Regions from separate parts of the Enterobacter sp. FW301-JW81 genome, predicted to be linked through region 3. Evidence: predicted binding sites of a transcription regulator. Region 3 holds the regulator's gene; each other region holds the start of a gene.

Region 1 (3,865 bases), on a different contig from region 3:
GTAAATATCGGGCTGCGTGGTTTGCAGGTAGCTATCTACCTTCACGCCGCGCTGTGTTTCCGCGCCGGCACGGTGAGCCAGCGCGGTTTCCGGACGCAGCCCCGTCGCGGCAACCACGACATCCACCTCAACGCTGCGGCCGCCGTCAAGCGATGCGCGAATGCCGCCTTCGGTTTTAGCGAGGCTCTGCAGCTGCGATTTGAGCAGCAGATGGACGCCCATGTCGGTCAAACGATGCTGCAGGCGGCTGCTTACCTCTGCGGGCATCAGCGCCGACAGAATGCTCGCCGCGTGGTCAACCAGGGTAATGGCCTTGCCTGCCCGGCAGAAATCCATCGCCAGCTCGGTACCGATCAGCCCGCCGCCGACAATCATTACACGCTTTGCATCGCGCAGCAGGGTTTCGCTGGCCTGATACTCCTGCTGGCTGTTGAGCGTTATCATCAGCTCGCGGCCTTCAACCGGCGGCACGAACGCAGAGGCTCCCGTTGCCAGCACCAGCTTGTCGTACTGCCAGGTTTTCTCCTTCGCTTTCACCACGTGCGCGGCGGCGTCGATATCGGTGACCCAGGTGTACGGAAACAGACGCAGGTTGAACTGTTCTGCGAACTCCCCCGCCGTCTGGCGGGTGAGATCTTCGGCGCGCTGATTCTGGCTGATGACGTGGCTTAAATCAGGCTTGTTGTACTCGTCCATGCTGTCGGCGGCGATCACCGTCAGCGGCACGTTAGCATCCTGTTTGCGGATATTTTTCACCAGCTGGCGGGCGGCAAAGCCCGAGCCGATGATGACGATGCCGTTATTCATTTTGCCTCCGTACCCAGTTCATCAAAGACGTCTTTACCGAGGGAACATTCCGGGCAGAGGAAGTTGTCCGGCACGTCACTCCACGGCGTGCCTGGCGCAACGTCCTGCAGCGGCTCGCCCAGCTCTGGGTCGTAGATCCACTGGCAGACGCTGCACTGCATGCGTGGGCCGAGATCGGCGGCGGCAGATTCACAGGCGGTCGCTGCAGGCGCTGGGGCCGCGGCGGGTGCGGCTTCCGGAAGCGGTGCAAGCGCCCACTGACGGGCAATATCGCGGCCGTGCTGGCGGCAGATCTCCAGGGCGTCGATATCCGGGCGCCACTTGGCCTTCAGGCTCATGGACATCTCAAAGCCCGCATCCTGTAAGCGGGTGGAGAGACGGTCTACCGCGCCGCCGCTCCAGCCGTGAGAGCCAAAGGCGCTGGCGCGTTTGTTACGGAAGCGCAGGCCGGTCATCTCTTCTACCAGACCGGCAATTTTCGGCATCATCACGTTGTTCATGGTGGAGGTACCCACCAGCACGCCTTTAGAGCGGAAAACGTTGGTGAGGATTTCGTTTTTATCGCTGCGCGCCACGTTGAAGATTTTCACCGCCACGTTAGGATCAACTTCGTTGATGCCCTGGGCAATGGCGTCCGCCATCATGCGGGTGTTGTTGGACATGGTGTCGTAGAAAATCGTAATGCGGTCTTCCTGATAATCCGCCGCCCATTTCAGGTACAGCTCCACTATCTGGGTTGGGTTTTCACGCCACACCACGCCGTGGGAGGTGGCAATCATATCCACCGGCAGGTTAAAGCCGAGGATCTCGGTGATTTTAGGCGTCACCAGACGGCTGAACGGGGTCAGGATGTTGGCGTAGTAGCGCTGGCACTGTTCGAACAGTTCGGTCTGATCCACTTCGTCGTTGAACAGGCGCTCGTCGCAGTAGTGCTGGCCGAAGGCGTCGTTGCTGAACAGCACCGCGTCGCCGGTCATATAGGTCATCATGCTGTCCGGCCAGTGCAGCATCGGGGTTTCCACGAAGATCAGCTGTTTGCCGTTGCCGATATCCAGGGTGTCACCGGTTTTCACGGTGTGGAAATTCCACTCCGGATGGTGGTGGTGACCGTTGATCGAGTCGATGGCGTTGGTGGTGCAGTAGATCGGCGTGTTCGGAATGTAAGACATCAGCTCGGTCAGCGCGCCGGCGTGGTCCTCTTCCGCATGGTTGATGATGATGTAGTCGATGGCGTCGAGATCGATTTCGCTGCGCAGGTTCTGCACGAACTCGCGGCTGAATTTGTGATCGACGGTATCGATCAGCACGTTTTTACCTTCCCGGATGAGATAGCTGTTGTAGCTGCTGCCGCGCAGCGTTTTGTACTCCGTCCCGTGGAAGTCGCGTACTTCCCAGTCACGTTGACCAACCCAATGAATGTTATTTTTAACCAGAATAGACATAGCAACCTCAGCGTAATATCGCGTTTTTCAAATAAGATGGTTTGCTTATATCAAGTTGCGTGCCAACTTTTATTTTATTGATTTTACTGGATTATTATTTTTATGACTCTTAATGGGTAGTCATTATGACTATTCATATTGCAGTCAATATGACAACATGCATTGTCAAAATGACAGCGAGGCAGACATGAGCTTTTCCGTAGACGTGCTGGCGAAGATCGCCATTGAACTGCAAACCGGCATCGGCCATCAGGACCGCTTTCAGCGGCTGATCTCCACGCTGCGCCACGTGCTGGCGTGCGATGCCTCGGCACTGCTCCGCTACGAGGGGCGGCAGTTTATTCCGCTGGCTATCGACGGGCTGTCCAGGGACGTTCTCGGGCGGCGTTTTGCCCTTGAAGGTCATCCGCGGCTGGAGACCATCGCCCGGGCCGGGGACGTGGTGCGTTTCCCGGCGGACAGCGATTTGCCTGACCCGTACGACGGGCTTATTCCGGGCCAGGAGAGCCTGAAGGTGCACGCCTGCATCGGCCTGCCGCTGTTTGCCGGGCAAAACCTGATTGGGGCACTGACGCTCGACGGCATGTCGCCGGACCAGTTCGACACCTTCAGCGACGAAGAGCTGCGCCTGATTGCCGCGCTGGCCGCCGGGGCGCTGAACAACGCCCTGCTGATTGAACAGCTGGAGAGCCAGAACATTCTTCCCGGCAGCCCGGCGGCGTTTGAGCAGGTGGCGCACACGGAGATGATTGGCCTTTCGCCGGGCATGGCGCAGCTCAAAAAAGAGATTGAGATCGTCGCCGCCTCCGATTTGAACGTGCTGATCTTCGGTGAAACCGGCACCGGTAAAGAGCTGGTGGCGAAGTCCATTCACGAAGCCTCGCCGCGCGCGGTTAACCCGCTGGTGTACCTCAACTGCGCCGCGCTGCCGGAGAGCGTGGCGGAAAGCGAGCTGTTTGGTCACGTCAAAGGGGCGTTTACCGGGGCCATCAGCAACCGCAGCGGCAAGTTTGAAATGGCCGATAACGGCACGCTGTTTCTGGATGAGATTGGTGAGCTTTCCCTGTCGTTACAGGCCAAGCTCCTGCGCGTGCTGCAGTACGGCGATATCCAGCGCGTGGGGGATGACCGCAGCCACAGAGTGGACGTGCGCGTGCTGGCGGCGACGAACCGCGACCTGCGTGAAGAGGTACTTGCCGGGAACTTCCGCGCTGACCTGTTCCACCGCCTGAGCGTGTTCCCACTTACCGTGCCGCCGTTGCGCGAACGCGGGGACGACGTGCTGCTGCTGGCGGGCTTTTTCTGCGAGCAGTGCCGTCTCAGGATGGGGCTTTCCCGCGTGGTGTTAAGCCCGGGGGCGAGAGCGCATCTGCTGAGCTACGGCTGGCCGGGCAACGTGCGCGAGCTGGAGCATGCGATTCACCGCGCGGTGGTGCTGGCGCGGGCGACGCGTTCGGGTGACGAGGTGGTGATCCACGCGCGTCATTTTGCGTTGCATGATGATGCTGTACAGACGGTGGTCCAGCGTGAGCCAGAGAGTGCGAATGAGAACCTGCGCGAGGCGACGGAAGCGTTCCAGCGCCAGATGATTACCCGCGCGCTGAAGCAGAACAACC
Region 2 (3,865 bases), on a different contig from region 3:
AACGGAAGCCGATCAGGCCACGGCTTGGGATCACGTAGTCGAGACGTACGCGGCCTTTGCCATCTGGATTCATGTTTTTCAGGTCGCCTTTACGCTCGCCCAGTGCCTGCATTACAGAACCCTGGTGCTGCTCTTCAACGTCCAGCGTCACGTTCTCGAACGGCTCTTGTTTACGGCCGTCGATTTCGCGGAAGATAACTTTCGGACGGGAAACCGCCATTTCGAAACCTTCACGACGCATGTTTTCGATCAGAACAGACAGATGCAGCTCACCACGACCAGAAACGCGGAACGCATCAGCGTCCTGGGTTTCTTCAACGCGCAGCGCAACGTTGTGCACCAGCTCTTTGTTCAGGCGGTCAAGGATCTGACGAGAGGTAACGAACTTACCTTCTTTACCACAGAACGGAGAGGTGTTGACGTTGAAGAACATCGATACGGTTGGTTCATCAACGGACAGGGCTGGCAGCGCTTCGACGTTCTGCGGATCGCAGATGGTGTCGGAGATGTTCAGTTCACCCAGACCGGTGATAGCAATGATGTCGCCCGCTTCTGCCACGTCGCTCTCGATACGCTCAAGACCCAGGTGAGTCAGCACTTTGCCTACTTTACCGTTACGGGTTTTGCCTTCGCTATCGATGATAGTGACCTGCTGGTTAGGCTTCACTTTACCGCGCTTGATACGACCAATGCCGATTACGCCAACGTAGTTGTTGTAGTCGAGTTGAGAGATCTGCATCTGCAGGGTGCCGTCGAGATCGACGTTTGGCGCAGGAACACGGTCAACAATCGCCTGGTACAGCGGGGTCATGTCTTCAGCCATGTCTTCGTGGTCCAGACCTGCGATACCGTTCAGCGCAGACGCGTAAACGATAGGGAAGTCCAGCTGCTCGTCGGTCGCGTCCAGGTTAACGAACAGGTCGAATACCTGGTCAACAACCCAGTCAGGACGCGCGCCAGGGCGGTCAACTTTGTTGATAACAACGATTGGCTTCAGACCATGGGCAAATGCTTTTTTGGTCACGAAGCGCGTCTGTGGCATTGGGCCATCCATTGCGTCAACGACCAGCAGAACGGAGTCTACCATGGACATTACACGTTCAACTTCACCACCGAAGTCGGCGTGCCCTGGGGTATCAACGATGTTGATACGGTAGTCATTCCATTTAATCGCGGTGTTTTTCGCGAGGATGGTAATCCCACGCTCTTTCTCCAAATCGTTGGAGTCCATCACGCGTTCTTGGGTTTCGGCACGAGCATCAAACGTACCGGATTGCTGCAGCAGCTTATCAACCAGGGTAGTTTTACCATGGTCAACGTGCGCGATGATGGCGATGTTACGCAAATTTTCGATCACAACTTTGCCTCAGGCATTTAGAAATAGCGCGTTATTGTACACGGATTAATCGCACTACAAAACAGGATCACAAACATCCCCCGCAAACAAGTATTGCAGAGATGCTTTGTGATCGCTTTCACGGAGCGGTAAAAGGGCACTTTAACGTAAATTGCACCAATATGGTGCTCAATGTTCACATTGAAGCACTATACTGGTGCAACAAATCCATTGTGGTGCAGCCCTTTTGCACTATGGTGCGCATGATAACGCCTTTTTGGGGTGTTTTAAAAGTTGGCACAGATTTCGCTTTATAAAAAATACATGGCGACAGCCAGTACAAACAGAAATTGAAGACCTCGTTACCACGACGACAATGACCAATCTGGAGAGTTAAGTATGTCCGCTGAACACGTTTTGACGATGCTGAACGAACATGAAGTGAAGTTTGTTGATCTGCGCTTCACCGATACCAAAGGTAAAGAACAGCACGTCACAATCCCTGCTCATCAGGTGAACGCCGAATTCTTTGAAGAAGGCAAAATGTTTGACGGCTCCTCCATTGGTGGCTGGAAAGGCATTAACGAATCCGACATGGTTCTGATGCCAGATGCGACCACTGCGCTCATTGACCCGTTCTTCGAAGAACCGACTCTGATCATCCGTTGCGATATCCTCGAGCCAGGCACTCTGCAGGGTTACGACCGCGACCCACGTTCTATCGCAAAACGCGCTGAAGAGTACCTGCGTTCTACCGGCATCGCAGACACCGTTCTGTTCGGGCCAGAGCCAGAGTTCTTCCTGTTTGACGACATCCGTTTCGGCGCTTCAATTTCTGGTTCCCACGTGGCTATCGATGACATCGAAGGTGCATGGAACTCTTCCACCAAATACGAAGGTGGTAACAAAGGTCACCGTCCTGGCGTGAAAGGCGGTTACTTCCCGGTTCCTCCGGTCGATTCTTCACAGGACATCCGTTCTACCATGTGTCTGATCATGGAAGAGATGGGCCTGGTTGTTGAAGCTCACCACCACGAAGTGGCGACCGCTGGCCAGAACGAAATCGCAACCCGCTTCAACACCATGACCAAGAAAGCGGATGAGATTCAGATCTACAAATACGTTGTGCACAACGTTGCGCACCGTTTCGGTAAAACCGCAACCTTCATGCCAAAACCAATGTTTGGCGACAACGGTTCCGGTATGCACTGCCACATGTCTCTGTCCAAGAACGGTACCAACCTGTTCTCTGGCGACAAGTATGCGGGTCTGTCTGAGCAGGCGCTGCACTACATCGGTGGTGTTATCAAACACGCTAAAGCGATCAACGCCCTGGCGAACCCAACCACTAACTCTTACAAGCGTCTGGTCCCGGGCTATGAAGCACCAGTGATGCTGGCCTACTCTGCTCGTAACCGTTCTGCTTCTATCCGTATTCCGGTTGTTGCCTCTCCGAAAGCGCGTCGTATCGAAGTGCGCTTCCCGGATCCAGCGGCTAACCCATACCTGTGCTTCGCAGCACTGCTGATGGCGGGTCTGGACGGTATCAAAAACAAGATCCACCCAGGCGAAGCGATGGACAAAAACCTGTACGACCTGCCGCCAGAAGAAGCGAAAGAGATCCCACAGGTTGCTGGCTCTCTGGAAGAAGCCCTCCAGGCGCTGGACGCAGACCGTGAGTTCCTGACTGCCGGTGGCGTGTTCACTGATGAAGCGATTGACGCTTACATCGCCCTGCGTACTGAAGAGAACGACCGTGTACGTATGACTCCGCACCCGGTTGAGTTCGAACTGTACTACAGCGTTTAATAAAGTTGTTTTACCCGGCGTGACAAGCGCCGGGAGTAGTTGCCGTGGAAACTTTTAGCCCATCTCCGGATGGGCTTTTTTCTCCACCAACAACCTGATCTCACGCGCTTTTTACGCCGAAAACGCTATACTGCACTAAATTAGTGCAAACGACTCCAGGAGACTGCTGAATGGCAACTGGCACGCTGCCCGATGCTGGGCAGATCCTCAATTCTTTGATTAACAGCATCTTGCTGGTCGATGACGAGCTGGCGGTGCATTACGCCAACCCGGCGGCGCAGCAGTTGCTTGCCCAAAGCGCACGCAAACTGTTTGGCACCCCGCTTCCGGAACTCCTGAGCTATTTTTCGCTGAATATTGGCCTGATGCAGGAAAGTTTGCAGGCGGGTCAAGGGTTCACGGATAACGAAGTGACGCTGGTGATCGACGGGCGCTCGCATATCCTGTCGCTGACCGCGCAGCGTCTTCCCGAAGGTATGATCCTGCTTGAAATGGCGCCGATGGATAATCAGCGTCGACTGAGCCAGGAGCAGCTTCAGCATGCGCAGCAAATTGCCGCCCGAGACCTGGTGCGCGGTCTGGCACATGAAATCAAAAACCCGCTGGGTGGATTACGCGGCGCGGCGCAGCTTCTGACCAAGGCGCTGCCCGACCCTGCTCTGGCGGAGTACACCAACGTCATCATTGAGCAGGCGGACCGTCTGCGTAATCTGGTTGACC
Region 3 (3,865 bases):
TTGAAGTCAACGCCCTGACCGCTGACTCGCAACTGCGAAAAATTACGACGGATAATGCCCAGATCAACCTGGTGACCCAGGACGTGACGTCGCAGGATCTGGTCACACTGTATGGCACAACATTTAATTCCAGCGGTTTAAGAATGCGCGGGAACTTACGCAGCAAAAACGCCGAGCTGATTGAAAAGGTTAGAACCTCCTATGAAATTCAAAACAAACAAACTCAGCCTTAAAGTAATTATCGCCAGCGCGATGCTGGCAACCAGTCTCCCCGCGCTTGCTGTAACGGGCGATACCGACCAGCCGATTCATATCGAGTCCGACACCCAGTCTCTCGATATGCAGGGCAACGTCGTCACCTTTACAGGTAACGTCGTCATGACCCAGGGCACCATTAAAATTAACGCTGACAAAGTGGTCGTTACCCGTCCGGGTGGCGAGCAGGGCAAAGAGATTATCGATGGCTATGGTAATCCGGCAACTTTCTACCAGATGCAGGACAACGGCAAGCCGGTGAAGGGTCACGCCACGCATATGCACTATGAGCTGGCGAAAGACCTGGTCATCCTGACCGGGAATGCGTATCTGGAACAGCTGGACAGCAACATTACCGGCGACCAGATCACCTATCTGGTTAAAGAGCAAAAAATGCAGGCCTCCAGCGAGAAAGGCAAACGCGTGACCACCGTACTGGTTCCGTCGCAGCTGCAGGACAAAGGCAAAGGCCAAGCCCCGGCACAGAAGAAGAGTAACTAATTCGTTATGGCAACATTAACTGCAAAAAACCTCGCGAAGGCCTATAAGGGCCGCCGTGTCGTAGAAGATGTCAGTCTGACCGTCAACTCCGGCGAAATTGTGGGCCTGCTTGGCCCTAACGGTGCGGGTAAAACCACAACCTTCTACATGGTCGTTGGCATTGTGCCGCGCGATGCCGGCAACATTGTCATTGACGATGAAGACATCAGCCTTCTGCCGCTGCACGCGCGCGCGCGCCGCGGGATCGGCTATCTGCCGCAGGAAGCTTCCATTTTCCGTCGTCTTAGCGTTTACGATAACCTGATGGCGGTCCTGCAGATTCGTAACGATCTGACCAGCGAGCAGCGTCAGGATCGTGCCAACGAGCTGATGGAAGAGTTCCACATTGAGCATCTGCGTGACAGCCTCGGCCAGGCGCTCTCCGGGGGGGAACGTCGCCGCGTTGAGATCGCGCGTGCGCTGGCCGCAAACCCGAAATTTATCCTTCTGGATGAACCCTTTGCGGGCGTTGACCCCATCTCCGTTATCGACATTAAACGTATCATTGAGCACCTGCGTGACAGCGGGCTTGGCGTATTGATCACCGACCACAACGTGCGCGAAACGCTGGCCGTGTGTGAACGCGCGTATATTGTGAGCCAGGGCAATCTGATCGCCCACGGTACGCCGCAACAGATCCTCGAAGACGATCATGTTAAGCGCGTCTATCTTGGGGAAGACTTCAGACTCTGATAGGGTAGAGGTAATGTAACGCCGAACCGGAGAAAAATGCTCTGAACATGAAGCAAGGTTTGCAATTAAGGCTCAGCCAACAACTGGCGATGACGCCGCAGCTACAGCAGGCAATTCGCCTGTTGCAACTGTCCACGTTAGAACTTCAGCAGGAGCTCCAGCAGGCGCTGGACAGTAATCCCCTGCTGGAACAAACCGATCTTCATGACGAGGTAGAAACCCAGCAGTCGCAGGATACAGAAACGCTCGACACCGCGGATGCACTCGAACAAAAAGAGATGCCGGACGAGCTTCCGCTGGATGCCAGCTGGGATGAAATCTACACCGCCGGAACCCCTTCGGGTACGCGTGCAGACTACCAGGACGATGAGCTACCGGTCTATCAGGGAGAAACCACCCAGTCACTTCAGGACTACCTGATGTGGCAGGTCGAGCTGACCCCCTTCTCCGACACCGATCGTGCAATTGCCACGTCCATTGTCGATGCCGTTGATGATACGGGCTATTTAACCGTCACGCTGGACGATATCCTCGAAAGCATGGGCGACGATGAGATTGAGCTTGAGGAAGTAGAAGCCGTACTCAAGCGCATCCAGCGTTTCGACCCGGTAGGCGTGGCTGCAAAAGATCTGCGCGACTGCCTGCTGATCCAGCTTTCTCAGTTCAGCAAAGAGACGCCATGGCTCGATGAGGCGCGCGTCATCATCAGCGATCATCTGGATCTGTTGGCTAACCACGATTTCCGCAGCCTGATGCGGGTCACGCGCCTGAAAGAAGACGTGCTGAAAGAAGCGGTGAATCTGATCCAGTCGCTCGATCCGCGCCCCGGTCAGTCGATCCAGACCAGCGAACCCGAGTACGTGATCCCGGATGTGCTGGTCAGAAAACACAATGACCGCTGGGTCGTTGAACTGAACTCTGACAGCATCCCTCGCCTGCAAATCAACCAGCAGTATGCCTCCATGTGCACCAGCGTGCGTAACGATTCCGACAATCAATATATTCGTAGCAATTTGCAGGAAGCGCGATGGTTGATCAAAAGTCTGGAGAGCCGAAATGATACGCTGCTACGCGTTAGCCGCTGCATTGTCGAACAGCAGCAGGCTTTCTTTGAGCAGGGCGAAGAGTATATGAAACCGATGGTGCTGGCGGATATCGCTCAGGCCGTCGAGATGCATGAATCAACCATTTCCCGTGTAACCACGCAGAAGTATCTGCACAGTCCGCGCGGTATTTTTGAGCTTAAGTATTTCTTCTCCAGCCACGTGAATACCGAGGGCGGCGGCGAAGCGTCGTCAACGGCGATTCGTGCCCTGGTGAAGAAGTTGATCGCCGCGGAGAACCCCGCGAAGCCACTAAGTGACAGTAAGTTAACCACCATGCTGTCCGATCAGGGTATTATGGTGGCACGTCGTACTGTTGCGAAGTATCGAGAGTCTTTATCCATTCCGCCGTCCAACCAGCGTAAACAGCTGGTCTGACACAACCGATAAGGAAGACACTATGCAGCTCAACATCACTGGACAAAACGTCGAAATTACTGAGGCTTTACGCGACTTTGTGAACACGAAGTTTGCCAAACTCGAGCAGTATTTCGAAAGGATCAACCAGGTCTATATTGTGTTGAAAGTGGAGAAAGTGACTCATATCTCGGATGCCACCCTGCATGTTAACGGGGGTGAACTCCATGCCAGTGCGGAAGGGCAGGACATGTACGCGGCTATCGACGGCTTGATTGATAAGCTTGCGCGACAGCTCAATAAACATAAAGATAAACTGAAACAACACTAATTGTCCGGGCAGTTAACGGGTGCAGGACGGCCTGTTGTGAAACACAACAGGCCATTTGTACAGTTAGCGCTTAGGTGAAATTATGATGAACAACGATTCCGCTCTTCAACTGAGCAATGTCCTTAACCAGGAATGTACCCGCAGTGCTGTTCACTGCCAGAGCAAAAAACGTGCGCTGGAGATCATCAGTGAACTGGCCGCAAAACAGCTGGGCCTGCCGCCGCAGGTGGTGTTCGAAGCGATCCTGACCCGTGAAAAAATGGGCAGTACCGGTATCGGCAACGGCATCGCGATCCCGCACGGCAAACTGGAAGAGGATACCCTGCGCGCCGTCGGTGTGTTTGTGCAGCTTGAAACACCTATCGCCTTCGATGCCATCGATAACCAGCCCGTCGATCTCCTCTTCGCGCTGCTGGTTCCTGCCGACCAGACGAAAACCCATCTGCATACGCTGTCGCTGGTCGCAAAACGCCTGGCCGATAAAACCATTTGCCGCCGACTGCGCTCGGCCCAAAGTGATGAAGAGCTCTATCAAATTATCACTGAAGCAGAAGGCAATCAGGATGATGCATAACCAGGTGATGGC
Region 4 (3,865 bases), on a different contig from region 3:
ATTACCAGCGGGATGGAGCGGAACACGTTAACGTAGGCGGTCGCAAACCAGGCGAGGGGTTTAAAGCTCGACAGGCGCATGACGGCCAGCAGGGTGCCCCAGACGATACCAATGATGATGGCGATAACGGTGATTTTTAAGGTAATCACCAGGCCATCAAGCAGGTATGGCATGGATGGAACGATAGAACTCCAGTCAAATTCGTACATTATTTGCCCCCCAGATTACCCGGCAGGCGGATTTTGCGTTCAACCAGGTTCATCACCAGCATGATGAAAGCGTTAATCAGAACATACGCGAGCGTGATCGCGGTGAAGGATTCCCACGCGTGCGCGGAGTAATCCAGCAGTTTGCCCGCCTGAGCGGCCATATCGACCAGGCCGATAGTCGAGGCGATGGCCGAGTTTTTCACCAGGTTCATCATCTCAGAGGTCATCGGTGGAACGATAACGCGGTAGGCGTTAGGCAGCAGCACATAGCGGTAGGTTTGCGGCAGGGTCAAGCCCATTGCCAGGCCCGCATTTTTTTGTCCACGGGGTAATGACTGAATGGCGGCACGCACCTGCTCGCAAACGCGCGCAGCGGTAAACAGCCCCAGACACATCATGGAGGAGACAAAGAACTGTACATTCGGATCCAGTTCCGACTTGAACCACATGCCAATATTTTCAGGCAGCAGTTCCGGGATAACCAGATACCAGGTAAAGAATTGCACGATCAGCGGAACGTTACGGAACAGTTCCACATACAGGGTGCCAAGTGTTGAAAGAAAACGGTTAGGGACGGTGCGCAGAATACCGAACAGAGAACCGACAAGAAACGCGATAATCCACGCCGTTATCGATAATGCCACGGTAACCTGAAAGCCGCTCCACAGCCAGCCAAGATAGGTGGTGTTGCCGAACGGGGCTTGTTGCAGGAATATGCCCCAGTTCCAGTCTATTGACATAATAAACTCCAGAAAAAAAAGGGTAGCAGCGCTACCCTCGAAGATTGGTGAGAAGCTCATTTTTCGCGCTGAGTGGGGAACGACCACTCAACGTATAGTCTGTCCATGCTTCCCGACAATCGAGAGGGCAGGAGATCCCGCCCCTGTTGTTCTAATTAGTTAAGAGCTTTGTCATTTGGAGATTTGAACAGCGCTTTCATGTCTTCAGACAGTTCAAAGTTCATGTTGAGATTTTTTGGTGGAATCGGGTTCTTGAACCACTTGTCGAACCATTTTTCCGCTTCGCCGGAGGTCTGCACCTGAGCGATGGTGTCATCGATCAGCTTTTTGAACTGCGGATCGTCTTTACGCAGCATACAGCCGTAGGCTTCTTTCGACTGCGCGGTACCGACGATATCCCAGTTGTCCGGTTTTTTCGCTTTCGCACGCTCGCCCGCCAGCAGGGCGTCATCCATCATAAACGCGACGGCACGACCACTTTCCAGAGTACGGAAGGAGTCGCCATGGTCTTTCGCGCTGATGATGCGCATATCCATTTTCTTCTCGTCGTTCAGCTTGTGCAGCAGCACTTCTGAGGTGGTACCGGAAGTGACAACGACCGCTTTGCCTTTCAGGTCCGCGAAGTCTTTGATCTCACCGCCTTTCTTGGTCAGCAGGCGGGTGCCCACAACAAAGATGGTGTCCGAGAAGGCAGCCTGTTTCTGACGCTCGAGGTTATTGGTGGTGGATCCACACTCGAAATCAAAGGTGCCGTTTTGCAGCAGTGGAATACGGTTCTGTGAAGTGATTGGGATCAGCTTCACCTGCAGGTCAGGTTTGTTCAGCTTTTTCTTCACAGCTTCAACGATGGCGTTGGAGTAATCCTGTGAATAGCCCACGACTTTTTGCGTGTTGTCGTAGTAAGAGAACGGGACTGAAGATTCACGGTGGCCGACCACGATGACGCCGTTTTTGGCAATCTTGTCGAGAGTGCTGCCTGCTGCCGGAGCATCTTCAGCGTGAACCACGCCTGCAGACATTCCCATAACCAGCATTGCTGTGGCCAGTTTACGTAATTGCATACCCAACTCCTTTTTTATCAGCGCCAGTGACGCTTTGATACCCATTGTGATGTTGTTATATCTCGCGCAATGCGAGTGCAGTGTTATGCAAGCTTGTTAACATTTAGTCTGGCTTAATGTAAAGATTTTGCTGCGTTATTGTTTATTTTTGCGAAGCGCGCCGCACCATTCAGAGGCAAATATCTCCCGTTGCACCGTTTCGGTGCTACCGATGATCTACGCTGGTGCGACTAAGTTGCACGTTAAGCCAAACTGCGTTTACCTGAATAAACAAAGCAATAGGCGTGCCAGAATTGAACTTTGGAGGGAACTGTCGGGTGGCAGCTACGCCTTACCCGACCTACGGGAACGAAATGTAGGCCGGGTAAGCGTCAGCGCCACCCGGCAAAGGAGGTAAGGTTATTTACTACGCTGACGCAGGCTCATCAGCACCGCGCCAAAGCCGAACAGCACGGTCAATATCCACAGCGGCCAGTTACCGGTACGGGCGTATGGCGTCAGGCCGGATGTCGGCGTGACTTTTGTGGTCAGCACTTCCCGGGTGAACTGTGGGATCATGGCCTGGATTTCGCCCTGCGGTCCAATCACGGCGGTGATGCCGTTGTTGGTGCTGCGCAGCAGTGGACGCGCCAGCTCCAGGGAGCGCATCCGCGCCATCTGGAAGTGCTGCCACGGGCCAATTGACTTACCAAACCAGGCATCGTTAGAGATAGTCAGCAGGAAGTCCGTGTCAGGGCGGAAGTTATCGCGCACCTGCTCGCCGAGGATAATCTCGTAGCAAATGGCCGCCGTCAGAGCAAAACCGTGCGCGTGAAGCTGGGGCTGAACGTATGGCCCGCGACTGAAAGAGGACATCGGCAGGTCAAAGAACGGTGCCAGCGGGCGCAGAATCGACTCCAGCGGAACAAACTCACCAAACGGCACCAGGTGGTTCTTGTTGTACCGGTCAGTGGAGTTATAGCTGTACTCGCTGTCTTTGCCGAGCGTAATGATGGTGTTGTAGGTGTCGTAGCGGTTCTGCTGATTGAGACGCGCATCAACAATGCCGGTGATCAGCGTGCTGCCACGCGAGAGCAGCAGGTCGTTCATCATGTTGAGGAACGGCTGCTGGTTAATCTCCAGATCGGGGATCGCCGACTCTGGCCAGATAATCAGCTGTGATTTACCCATCACCTCTTCCGTGGCGTTGGCGTAGATCTTCAGCGTATTCAGCAGCTCTTTCTCGTCCCACTTCATGGACTGCGGGATATTTCCCTGAACCATAGAAACCTGCGTGGCGCGTTCGGGCTCAAGGGTGAACCACTGGATATAGCGCAGCGGGAAGGGCAGAGCGAACAGCACCAGCGCCACAACCAACGGCTTCCAGCAGCGCTTGACCAGCGCCAGGACCAGCAGGCCGCTGACAACCATCAGCAGGAAGTTGATGGCCTCAACGCCCATCACCGGCGCCAGGCCTTTCAGGGGGCCGTCAATCTGACTGTAGCCGAACTGCAGCCATGGGAAGCCCGTCAGCACCCAACCGCGCAGGAACTCGGTGAGTTGCCAGACCACCGGCGCGGCAATAGCGACGCGCAGCCAGCTGGTTTTTGGCCACAGGCGAGAAAGGATGCCTGCGAACAGACCGGTATACAGCGAGAGATACGCAGCGAGCAGCACCACCAGGAAGACGTTAACCGGGCCCGGCATACCACCAAACTGGGCGATGCTGACATAGACCCAGTTGATGCCGGAACCAAACAGTCCCAGCCCCCAGAAGTAGCCGATGGCGGCAGCCTGTACCGGACGACGATTCAGGGTCAGACCCTGTAGCCCCATCAGGGAGAGAATGGCCGCAGGCCAGATGTCGTAAGGAGAA

The links. Region 3 encodes sigma-54, which starts transcription at its own class of promoters, with help from an activator protein. Its sites were predicted from a motif close to GTTGGCACANNTTTCGCTNT; they were not measured.
Region 1: the regulator sigma-54 is predicted to act here: its motif matches at 2,297-2,316, upstream of norV (anaerobic nitric oxide reductase flavorubredoxin).
Region 2: the regulator sigma-54 is predicted to act here: its motif matches at 1,630-1,649, upstream of glnA (glutamate--ammonia ligase).
Region 4: the regulator sigma-54 is predicted to act here: its motif matches at 2,283-2,302, upstream of AC3WOK_RS17590 (amino acid ABC transporter substrate-binding protein).

The regions. Positions count from the first base shown of each region.
Region 1 covers NZ_JBYTBA010000007.1:106,044-109,908, reverse strand. Annotated here, with positions in the region: gene norW (NADH:flavorubredoxin reductase NorW) at 1-807, opposite strand, end outside; gene norV (anaerobic nitric oxide reductase flavorubredoxin) at 804-2,249, opposite strand; gene norR (nitric oxide reductase transcriptional regulator NorR) at 2,437-3,865, shown strand, end outside.
Region 2 covers NZ_JBYTBA010000010.1:83,600-87,464, forward strand. Annotated here, with positions in the region: gene typA (ribosome-dependent GTPase TypA) at 1-1,357, opposite strand, end outside; gene glnA (glutamate--ammonia ligase) at 1,736-3,145, shown strand; gene glnL (nitrogen regulation protein NR(II)) at 3,316-3,865, shown strand, end outside.
Region 3 covers NZ_JBYTBA010000003.1:428,904-432,768, forward strand. Annotated here, with positions in the region: gene lptC (LPS export ABC transporter periplasmic protein LptC) at 1-233, shown strand, start outside; gene lptA (lipopolysaccharide ABC transporter substrate-binding protein LptA) at 202-756, shown strand; gene lptB (LPS export ABC transporter ATP-binding protein) at 763-1,488, shown strand; gene rpoN (RNA polymerase factor sigma-54) at 1,536-2,969, shown strand; gene hpf (ribosome hibernation promoting factor) at 2,992-3,279, shown strand; gene ptsN (PTS IIA-like nitrogen regulatory protein PtsN) at 3,362-3,853, shown strand.
Region 4 covers NZ_JBYTBA010000005.1:394,874-398,738, forward strand. Annotated here, with positions in the region: gene gltK (glutamate/aspartate ABC transporter permease GltK) at 1-209, opposite strand, end outside; gene AC3WOK_RS17585 (amino acid ABC transporter permease) at 209-949, opposite strand; gene AC3WOK_RS17590 (amino acid ABC transporter substrate-binding protein) at 1,105-2,010, opposite strand; gene lnt (apolipoprotein N-acyltransferase) at 2,410-3,865, opposite strand, start outside.